One region of the Bradyrhizobium sp. CCBAU 65884 genome, then DNA from elsewhere that is predicted to be linked to it. Evidence: riboswitches for the same ligand, from Rfam matches in the RefSeq annotation. Region 1 holds a riboswitch; the other holds the start of a gene.

Evidence for each region. Region 1 has a riboswitch for cobalamin ahead of XI03_RS02625 (ribonucleoside-diphosphate reductase subunit alpha). Riboswitches for the same ligand answer to the same signal wherever they lie in the genome.
Region 2: another riboswitch for cobalamin. It lies ahead of XI03_RS39960 (TonB-dependent receptor); the one in region 1 lies ahead of XI03_RS02625 (ribonucleoside-diphosphate reductase subunit alpha).

The regions. Positions count from the first base shown of each region.
Region 1 is NZ_LBJU01000067.1:1,867-7,246, reverse strand. It holds partial or broken gene XI03_RS02635 (IS91 family transposase) at 1-785, shown strand, start outside; partial or broken gene XI03_RS02630 (hypothetical protein) at 1,276-1,517, shown strand; cobalamin riboswitch at 1,538-1,751, shown strand; gene XI03_RS02625 (ribonucleoside-diphosphate reductase subunit alpha) at 1,961-3,796, shown strand; gene XI03_RS02620 (ribonucleotide-diphosphate reductase subunit beta) at 3,787-4,860, shown strand; gene XI03_RS40440 (helix-turn-helix domain-containing protein) at 5,147-5,380, shown strand, end outside.
Region 2 is NZ_LBJU01000134.1:432,977-438,356, forward strand. It holds gene XI03_RS39955 (PepSY domain-containing protein) at 1-135, opposite strand, end outside; gene XI03_RS39960 (TonB-dependent receptor) at 148-2,496, opposite strand; cobalamin riboswitch at 2,613-2,814, opposite strand; gene XI03_RS39965 (histidine phosphatase family protein) at 2,887-3,459, shown strand; gene cobT (nicotinate-nucleotide--dimethylbenzimidazole phosphoribosyltransferase) at 3,452-4,504, opposite strand; gene cobF (precorrin-6A synthase (deacetylating)) at 4,515-5,261, opposite strand; gene XI03_RS39980 (energy-coupling factor ABC transporter permease) at 5,308-5,380, opposite strand, start outside.

The DNA.
Region 1 (5,380 bases):
CGCATCGCCTACAACTCCTGTCGCAAGCGGCATTGCCCGAAGTGCTAGGGCTCGGCGCGCGCGAGATCCTGCGACACCATCCGCATGTCCACTGCGTCGTGCCCCGGCGGTGGACTCTCGTTCGATGGCACGCGCTGGGTCGCTTGCCGGGGCCGGCTTTTTCCTGCCGGTGCGCGTCCTCTCCCGGCTGTTCCGGCGCCTGTTCCTGCAAGAGCTGCAAGCTACCTTCGCGGCCGGCCAGTTGGGCTTCTTTGGCGATCTCGCCCATCTCGCCGATCCAGGGGTTCGCCCGGCTCCTCGATCAATTGCGACGGACCGACTGGGCGGTCTATGCCAAGCCGCAATTCGGCGGGGCCGAACAGGTGCTGGCTTATCTCGGCCGCTATACGCATCGCGTCGCCATCGCCATCAGTCGGCTGATCTCGCTTGCGGACGGCAAGGTGAGCTTTTCTTGGAAGGACTATCGGCAGAATCGTAAAGCCAAAGTGATGACGCTTGATGCCGATGAGTTCATGCGGCGCTTTCTCCGGCACACCCTGCCGGACGGCTTTCATCGCATCCGCCAATATGGCTTCCTCGCCAATGGCGAACGCAACGATAGAATCGCCCTCTGCCGTCAGCTCCTTGACATTCGCAATGCTCCGACTGATCAAGAAGCCGGCGATGATCCTCTCGTCAAATGCGAGATCCCCGTCTGCCCGCATTGCGGCGGCACCATGCGGCGTATCGACGTCATCCCACGAGCCCGCGCCCGCGACCAACCGTTTCGTTGTGACACGTCATGACCAGCGTCTGCACCATCCACCCGTTCCGGGATCACCTTCTCGGTGGCAACGTCCGATGTCGCCGTGGCCGCCCTCGTCACCGCTCACCCGTCAGTCATTCGGCCGCGCATCGCAGCACAGCAAATCGCTCGCGGCATCGCGCTCTCGGCCCGAGCAATGGCGCCGCTCACGTCCGATCAATATCGCGCCGACGCGCGGCGACCTCAGCCGTGCCTTCTCCGCAGTTGGACCAGCTGCACTATCGCCATATCGCTCACAACTCCGCAGCATCGTTCAATCCGGCTTCTATGAGGTCGCACGCTACGATAGCGCGAGCGGGTTAAGCCTGCCCCGCGACCTCACAGAACCCTCAAGATTCTCAAATCAATTCGAAAGAATTCCCCGAGCCAAGCCCCGGCCAGGGCGAGGGGTGGAGACTCGACGGGAAGCACTTACAGCGGACATCGCCGGGTGAAGGGATAGTCCAGACCACGAACGCCGCAAGGGTAACAGGCGACGCGATCGGATCATGAAGCGTTTCAAATCGTCCCGTCAGGCTCAACTTTTCTGTCAGTTCATGCTCAGGTCGCGAACCTTTTCCACATCCTCTCTCTCGGAGCCGTCACTGACGACTTCCGTCGTGTTTCGCGCGAGCGAGCCTTTGCGACTTGGCGCGAGATCTCCACGACAAGCGCTCGCCGAACCTTGACCTCGGGGCTGCTCCAATTCGTTAACTTGACGGCGCCGCCTTGACGAATCTCCGCGAGCGGCGCCTATATGTAGCCCGTCACGGTCTTCCATTCCCGCATCTCGTAGGATGGAAGCTAAGAGGGAACCCGGTGCGCCGGCAACGGCTATTCCGAGGCTGCCCCCGCAACTGTAAGCGGCGAGCGGTTGTCATCATGGTCACTGGCGCGACAGCGCTGGGAAGGCCGACAGCCCCAGCGACCCGCGAGCCAGGAGACCTGCCGCGACTGAACGAAAGTCCTCGGGCGGGGTGCCCCGGTGGGGCGCTTGCAGCCGGGCACATTTGCCAGCTCTCCTCGCAAGTCGTCCGCGCGGCCCCGGCGCCTAACATCGCGGGGTTGCCGATGTCGCCGTCTTACGATTTCGATCAGCGTGGTCATCTCGTCGCGCCACCGAGTGTGCGGCCGCGCCTAGCGCAGGCGAAGCCTGCGGCGCCTGAGCCGTGTCTGGTGCCCCTTTCGCCATCGCCGGCTCCGCTGCCGTGGCCCCTCGCGCCATCGCCAAAGCCGGCCGACCTCACGCTCGATCCGTCGCGCGACGACTTGTTGACGTCGTTCGGCAAGCTGACGCTGACCGACCGTTATCTGCTCGCCGGCGAAACTTACCAGGACATGTTCGGGCGGGTGTCTTGCGCTTTCGCGGACGATGTTGCGCATGCCCAACGTCTCTATGATGCGATGTCCCGGCTATGGTTCATGCCGGCCACACCGGTGCTCTCCAACGGCGGGACCACGCGCGGCCTGCCGATCTCCTGCTTCCTCAACTCGGTGGCGGACTCGCTCGAAGGCATCGTCGGTACCTGGAACGAGAACGTCTGGCTTGCTTCCAACGGCGGCGGCATCGGCACCTACTGGGGCAATGTTCGCTCGATCGGCGAGAAGGTGAAGGGCGGCGTCACTTCAGGCATCATCCCGTTCATCCACGTCATGGACGGCCTGACGCTGGCGATCAGCCAGGGCTCGTTGCGGCGCGGCTCGGCGGCGGTCTATCTCGATATCCACCATCCCGAGATCGAGGAGTTCCTCGAGATTCGCAAGGCGTCCGGCGACTTCAACCGAAAGAGCCTCAACCTGCATCACGGCGTCAACGTCACCGATGAGTTCATGCGTGCCGTGGGCGCCGGCACCGCATTCGCTCTACGGAGCCCGAAGACTAACGAGGTCGTCCGCCAGATCGATGCCCGCCAGCTGTGGCAACGCATCCTTGAGAACCGGCTCCAGACTGGCGAGCCTTATCTCTTGTTCATCGACACCGTAAACCGCGCGCTCCCCAAGCATCAGCGCGAGCTGGGCCTCAAGGTCTCGACCTCCAACCTGTGCAGCGAAATTACCCTGCCGACCGGCATCGATCATCGCGACGAGGAGCGCACCGCGGTCTGCTGTCTGTCGTCGCTCAACCTCGAGACCTGGGACCAGTGGAGTGAGGAGCCCACCTTCATCGAGGATGTCATGCGCTTCCTCGACAACGTGCTCAGCCACTTCATCACGGTGGCGCCGGACGGCATGAAGCGTGCCCGCTACGCTGCCCTGCGTGAGCGCTCCGTCGGCCTCGGCGTCATGGGCTTCCACTCTTTCCTGCAGGCCAAGGGCATTCCAATGGAAAGTGTCATGGCCAAGTCGTTCAATCTGAACATGTTCCGAAAAATCCGTCGCGACGCCGACGCGGCATCCGTGACGCTCGCGCGCGAGCGTGGTCCGTGCCCGGATGCCCTGGAACGCGGCGTGATGGCGCGTTTCAGCCATAAGATCGCGATCGCGCCGACCGCCTCGATCAGCATCATCTGCGGCGGCACCAGCGCCTGCGTCGAGCCAATCCCGGCCAACATCTACACCCATAAGACATTGTCCGGCGCCATCTCGGTGCGTAATCCGCATCTCGCCAAAGTGCTTGCGGCGAAGGGCGCCGACACTTCGGCGATGTGGCAGTCGATTATAGCACACGAAGGGTCGGTGGCCCGTCTCGACATCTTGTCGGAGCACGAGAAAGCGATCTTTCGCACCGCTTTCGAGATCGACCAGCGCTGGATCGTCGAGCTTGCCGCCGACCGCGCCCCGTTCATCTGCCAAAGCCAGTCGATCAACCTCTATCTCCCAGCCGATGTCGATAAATGGGACCTTCACATGCTGCACTGGACGGCATGGCAGTGCGGATTGAAAAGCCTCTACTACTGCCGCTCAAAGTCTATCTCGCGCGCGGCGTTCGCTGGCAAGATCGGCGACAGCGACAAGGTGGCGGCGCCGCAGCCACAGCGTACTGATTATGAGGAGTGCCTTGCATGTCAGTGATCGATCTTTCGGCCGTCGATCCGCGTACGCTGATCGGCAAGGGACGAGTGGGGCTGCTCGACGCGACCGGAACCTATGATGTCGATCGCTACGCCTGGGCTTACGAGTTCTGGAAGCGCCAGCAGCAGACCCATTGGATGGGCGAGGAGGTGCCGCTCGGCGCCGACCTCAAGGATTGGGCGTCGGACCGCGTCACGGCCAGCGAATGCGCGCTGCTCACCCAAATCTTTCGTTTCTTCACTCAGTCGGACATCGAGGTCGGGGACAACTATCTCAAGCGCTACATCCCGATCTTCCAGCCGCTCACTGTTCAGATGATGATGGCGGCCTTCAGCAACATGGAGACGGTTCATATCGACGCCTATGCGCTGCTGCTCAAGACGCTCGGCATGCCCAAGTCCGAGTTTGAGGCATTCCGCGGCTATGCCGAGATGCGCGCCAAGGCGGACTACATGCACGAGTTCGGCGTCGACAGCGTGGCCGATGTCGCTCGGACCTTGGCGATGTTCGGCGCCTTCACCGAAGGCATGGCGTTGTTCGCGAGCTTCGCCATGCTGCTCAACTTCCCGCGCCACAACAAGATGAACGGCATGGGACAGATCGTAAGCTGGTCAGTGCGCGACGAGAGTCTGCATTGTGAGGGTATCATCAAGCTGTTTCACGAATGGCACCGCGAAACCGGCGCGGTGACGCGCGCTGTCCGTGACGACATCGTCGACGTCGCCAAGACCATGGTGAAGCTGGAGGAGAACTTCGTCGATCTCGCCTTCGGCCTCGGCAAGATCGAGGGCATGCGAGCTGAGCAGATCCACGCCTACGTCCGCTATGTCGCCGACTGGCGACTGACCCAGCTGCGGATTGCCCCGGTCTTCGGCTTCTTCGAGGCCGAGGAGGGCGGATTCACCCAGCTCAAGGCGCATCCATTGCCGTGGCTTGTCGAGATTCTCAATGGTGTCGAGCACGCCAATTTCTTCGAGCAGCGCGCCACGGAGTACTCCAAGGCGGCAAGCCGCGGCAGCTGGGACGGCGAAAACGGGGTGTGGGCGGCTTTCGGCCGTATCTAGCCCATCTTTATTCATGAAGGGCCTGTGGGTGGCTGGCGAATGTGGTGTAAGCCGCCGATGGGGGGCGGCTGTTTTCAGCGGCTATGATGTGGAGGGCTCTACAACCCGAACCCGCTCGAATGCGACAGGGGACCAGAGGACTTCTCGTTCCGTGGACTCATAGCAGCCGAAGGATCATTGAAATCCCTTGGCTGCGTCCAAAAGCGCCATCAATGCGGGGCAGGGGCCCTTGCCGGCCCGGGTAGATGCGTTCAGTCTAAGGCATGGGACCTGGGGTTTTTGAGGGATGACGGTGCTGTCGATGAGCCGGGCTGAGATCGACCGGGTGCATGTGTTGCGGGACGTTGTGGCGGAACGGATTGCAGTGCGAGTGGCAGCGCAACTGCTTCGGGTCACATCGCGGCAGGCATTCCGGCTGCTGAAGGCCTATCGGATCGGAGGCCCTGCGGCACTGCTGTCGAAGAAGCGCGGGAAGCCAGCAACCGAGCCTATCCGGTGGCGTCCCGACGATCGACCGCGC
Region 2 (5,380 bases), on a different contig from region 1:
GGCAAACCGTTCCGCTTCCGTCAGCGACGGAAACGGAACGAAGTGCATCACGATCCCCGTCGCAAACCACATCGCGAACAGCAGGCAGAACGCGATCCCGAGCCAGCGATGCGTAACGACGATCGCGCTCATCATCCGTTCAGCGCCCTACCATTTGAACGCGGCCGAGAGCTCATAGGTGCGCGGCGCACCGAGGAGGATCTGGTCGGGATAGAACGGATCGCCCCAGATCGCATAGCGCTTATCAGTGATGTTGCGCACGCGGAAGGTCAGGCGGGCCTGGTCGACCGCATTGAACACCGTCTTGGGGATATCGACGAAGGCGTAGACGTCGGCGACGGTATACGCCTTCATCGTCACGACATTGGCATCGGTGTTGTAGCGGTCGCCGACATGGCGGCCGGTGATGCCGAGCTCCACCGGCCAGGGCGTGAAGAAGCGCCAGGATGCACCCGCATTCGCCACGATGCGCGGCACGTTCGGCGGCGTATTGCCGGAGAACGAGCCGCCGACGAAATTGTAGTCGGCATAGCGGGCGTCGACATAGGCGATGTTGCCCCACAGACGCAGTGGATCGATCGGACGGACCGAAGCGGCGAGCTCGACGCCCTTCGACTCCTGTCGCCCGGCGATGTTGAGCGCCATGCCGCCGGCCGCGGCATAGACGTTCTTGCGCACGATGTCGTAGGCCGAGAAAGACCACTCCGCCCTGTTGTCCCAGAACAGGTGCTTGACGCCGGTCTCGTAGGTACGCGAGGTCGTCAGGTCGAGCGGCTGGGTCGGCGACAACAGGAAGCTGGTGTTCGCGGAGACGTCGGCGCCGGTCGCGTACTGGCTGAAGAAAGTCAGGCCGGGCACGGCCTCCCAAGTGTAACCGATGCGGCCCGTCACCGGCGCCCAGTCTTTCGTGAACGGGAAGCCCGCGTTCACCAGGCCGGCGGCATCCGTCGAGTTGCGATCGAGCCCGATGTGCTCGACGCGCAGGCCGCCGATCAGCGCGAAGGTCCGCGTCAGCTTCAGCCGGTCCTCGAACGACAGCGCCTCGTTGTCGATACGCGCGGTCTGCTGCTTGGTCGTGAGCAGACCGTAGAAGCCGCGGTTGGGATCGACCAGCGAGACATAATCGTTCGGGAAGTTTGCCGCGCCCGGCCTGACGAAATCGAGATAGCTCGACGACAGCGTCGTGACCAGCCGGTTGTCGAAGCCTGCGATATTCGTGTCCCAGATCAAATCGGTGATGTTGCCGACGAGGCGCTGGCTGTGCGCGACATAGAAGCGCTCGCGATACACCTGGTTGTTGGTGGAATCGAACGCTTCGACCTCGTTGTTGAACCAGCTGCGCTCGGCGCCGTAACCATAGGCCTGGCTCTTCAGCGTCAGGTCCGGCGCCAGCTTCAGCTCGAAACCGCCGCGCAGCCACACCTCCTGCGCGACGTTGCGGTTGTCGAGGACGTTGTAGTTGGTATTGAAGGTGCGGTCGTCGATCGTGACAGCCCCAAGATCAGTCCTGTTGAAGTAGTTGCCGGAGACGATCCCCGTCGTCGCGTGCGATCCACTGAAAGCGATCGGCACCAGCGGCGCGCCCCAATAGGCTTTCGAGCGATCCTCGCGATACTCGATCGCGCCCCAGATCTTGAGACTGTCCGAGATGCGATAGTTGAGCTGGCCCGACACATCGAGCATCTTAGTATTGGTGTCGTCAGCAAAGCCGTTGAGCGCCGAACGGCTGATGTCGAAGCGGTAGTCGAGGCCCTGCACATTGGTGCTGCCGCCCGAGCCGTAATGCGCGCGGAACGAGCTGAGCGAATCCCAGGAGAAATCAGCTTCGTTCCGGATCGCTCCCGTGTGCGGCTGCTTGGTCACAAAATTGATCGCCCCGCCGGCGGCGCCCTCGCCCGAGATCAGCGATGCCGGGCCCTTCAGGAATTCCACGGCTTCCAGATTGGCGGTGTCCATGATCCGCGAGGTCATGTTCTGCGGACCGATCTTGATGCCGTTGTAGAGCGTGTTGATCTGGCTGTTGGTGAAACCGCGCATCGAGAAGGCGGAAGGCTCGGCCGGATTATCGCCGGAGGTGACGCCGACCGCCCCCTGCGCCACGTCGGACACGGTGCGATAACCCTGCTCGCGCATGGTCTCCGCGGAGATCACCTCGACGGTCGCGGGCGTCTCGCGCACCGTCAGGCCGAGCCGCGAGGCGCTTTCGGCCACGGCATTGCTGTTGAGCGGCGTCGGGGGTGCCGCAGTCGGCACGGCAGGCTTCGGCATCGCTGCTGCGGTCGCCGGCCTGCGCGCTGCTGCGCGGCGCGTGCTCTGCGCCTCCCGGCCGGCAGGCTTGGCCTGCTTGCGGGATTGGGCCGGCGACACCTCGACCGGCGGCAGGGGCTCTCGGGCCTGCTGCGCCAGCGCAGCGGGCGGATCGAGAGCGGCAAAGGATGTGAGTGCCGCGGAGGCGAGCAGGAATTTTCGCGGTCGTACGATACGGATGGAAGACACGGTTTCGGGCCTCGGTATGACGTCAGTGGCACGTCACAGCGAACGAGGTCTCACCTTTTGGCCCTTCAGCCGTCCGATGAAGCCGAATGTCTGTACTCCCCGACCGACATCTTCGCGTGTGACCACGGCTGACGGCAGGTCTCCTGGCTCGCGGGTCATCACCACTTCGTCGCCTTCCCGGGACCGAGGACCCAGTGGCTTCTGACGAAGGATTATCCGCTCACAGTTGCGGGGGCAGCCACGGCGTTGGGGACAATGTCCCCGCACCGTATTCCCTTTTCATCCCCTCTCGGGGAAACCGTCGCGAGCATCTAGGATTACCATCACAACAGAGTCAATGTGCCAGTTGCGGCGTTATGGCCACAACGACCAACTTCCTTGGAGATGAGCATGGAAGGCGAGACCTTCCTCTGGTTGATACGGCACGCGCCCGTCGCGGGCGTCACAGGTACGATCCACGCGTCCGACGCGCCGGCCGATCTCAGCGATCGCGCGCAACTGGACGCTGTGCGACGGCACCTGCCACCGGATGCCGCCGGCTATGCCAGCCCGTCGCGGCGTACGGTCGAGACGGCGCGCGCGCTGGGCCTCGAACCGGAGCCCGTCAGTGAATTCCGCGAGCAGGATTTTGGTGACTGGACCGGCCATCGCCATGACGAACTCGAGGCGACCCGCGGTGAGGCCTATGCGCAGTTCTGGAGCGATCCAGCTGGCGGACGACCGCCGGGCGGCGAGAGCTTTGCGGATCAGGTCGCGCGTGTCCGGCAGGGCCTGTCGCGGATCGCAGCCGGATCGGCCACGCTCGTCGTGCATTCCGGCACCATCCGCGCCGCACTCTGCATCGCGCTGGACCTGACGCCGCAGGCGGCCTTGCGCTTCGTGGTCGATCCGCTGTCGCTGACCCGGATCGATCGCCTCCTGAGCGGCTGGCGCGTCGTCTCCGTCAATCAGCGGATCAGCTAGGACGATCCGGCACATTGGCCTGCGCAAACGTCGCCATGCCATTGTGGAGGCTGCAGGCGAGGCGCACCAGCGGCAGCGCGATGGCGGCGCCCGATCCCTCGCCGAGCCGGAGATCGAGGCTGATCAACGGCTGCACGTTCAGCGCGCGCAGCACCAGCCGATGCCCTTGCTCCGCCGATTGATGCGACGGCAGCAGGAACGGCTGGCACGACGGATTGAGACGTGCCGCCGCCAGCGCCGCCACCGATACGATGAAGCCATCGATCAATACAGGGATGCGGCGCTGCGCGGCCGCGATGATCGCACCTGAGATCGCCGCGATCTCCAGGCCGCCAACGGCGCATAGGATTTTTTCCGGCGAAGCGCCGCCAACGCCGTGACGCGCGATCGCAGCATCAATCACACGGGCCTTGTGCGCGCGCCCCGCCGCATCGATCCCGGTGCCGCTCCCCGCAATCTCTTCGGCGCTGATGCCGAGCAGGCCCGCCGCGATTGCCGCCGAGGTCGTGGTGTTGCCGATCCCCATCTCGCCGAAGATCAGGAGATCAGGATGATGGGCCGCCGCGCGCGCAACCGCGTGCTGGCCGGCCTCGAAGGCAAACCCCAGCTCGGCGGGTGCGAGAGCGGCTTCGACGCTGAAATCGCGCGTGCCGTGGCGCGGCTTGTCGGTGACGATTCCTGCCATCTCGTCCTGCGCCAGCGTGCCGGCGTCGACCACCTCCAGGCTCGAGCCAAGCTCGCGCGCCAGCACCGAGATCGCGGCGCCGCCGGCGGCGAAATTCGCCATCATCGCGATAGTCACGGCTTGCGGATAGGCCGATACGCCCTGCGCGACGATGCCGTGGTCGCCGGCGAAGATGATGATCGGCACCCGTGCCGCACGCGGCTGTTCGGTCGCCTGCAGGCCCGCAAGCTCGATTGCGAGCTGCTCGAGCCGGCCGAGCGCGCCGGTCGGTTTTGTCAGTTGCGCCTGCCGAGCGATCGCCGCCTCGCGATGGGCCGCGGAGACATCGGGGCAGTTCTGGGTGACCCATTCGGGGAGCATGCTGCCTCGCTTAACGTGCGCGCTTGAGAATGTAGCTGTCCATGATCCAGCCGTGCCGCTCGCGCGCTTCCTGCCGCGCCGCGACGATGCGCGGGCCAACCTCCGCGAGCACGCCGGACATGACGATCTGGTCGGGCATGCCGAGATAGGCGCCCCACCAGATCTGCAAGCCCGGATCGAGCGATTGAAACGCCGTGCCGCCGTCGAGCATCACCACCACGGTATCGACACCCTGCGGCCAGCTGCCTTCGCGCAAGCGCCGCCCCGTCGTGACCAGAAAGGGCTCGCCGATATCGTTGAGCGGCAGCGCATGGGCCGCGCAAAGCGCCTGGATCGAGGTAATGCCGGGCACGACCTCGATCGTCGGCAACGGATTGAGCCGTCGTGCAATGCGCAGCGAGGAGTCATAGAGCGAGGGATCGCCCCAGATCAGCAGCGCAACCTTGCCTTCGCCTTCGAGATGGTTTGCGATCGCTTTCGACCAGGTCGCGGCAACCGCATCGTGCCAATCATCCACGCCCTTGCGATAGTCAGCTTCACCAGCGTCGCGCACGGGAAGATCGAATTCGGCAATGATTGTCTTGTCGCTGGTGAGCACGTCCGCACAGATCATCCGCCTGAGATCGGCGAGATCGGACTTCGCCGTCCCCTTGCGCGGGATCAGGACGAGATCGGCGGCATTGATCGCATGAACAGCCGCGCGCGTGAGCTGGTCGGGATCGCCGCAACCGATGCCTATCAGGGAGAGCGTGAGCATCGCGAACGCGACGGGCGGCCCTGCTGGCCGCCCGTTCGCTTGTCTCTCAGGCCGCGTTGTGCAGGCGCGGGGTGACGAGGCCGGGCGCGGTGACGCCGCGCAGCGACTTCGCCAGTGCC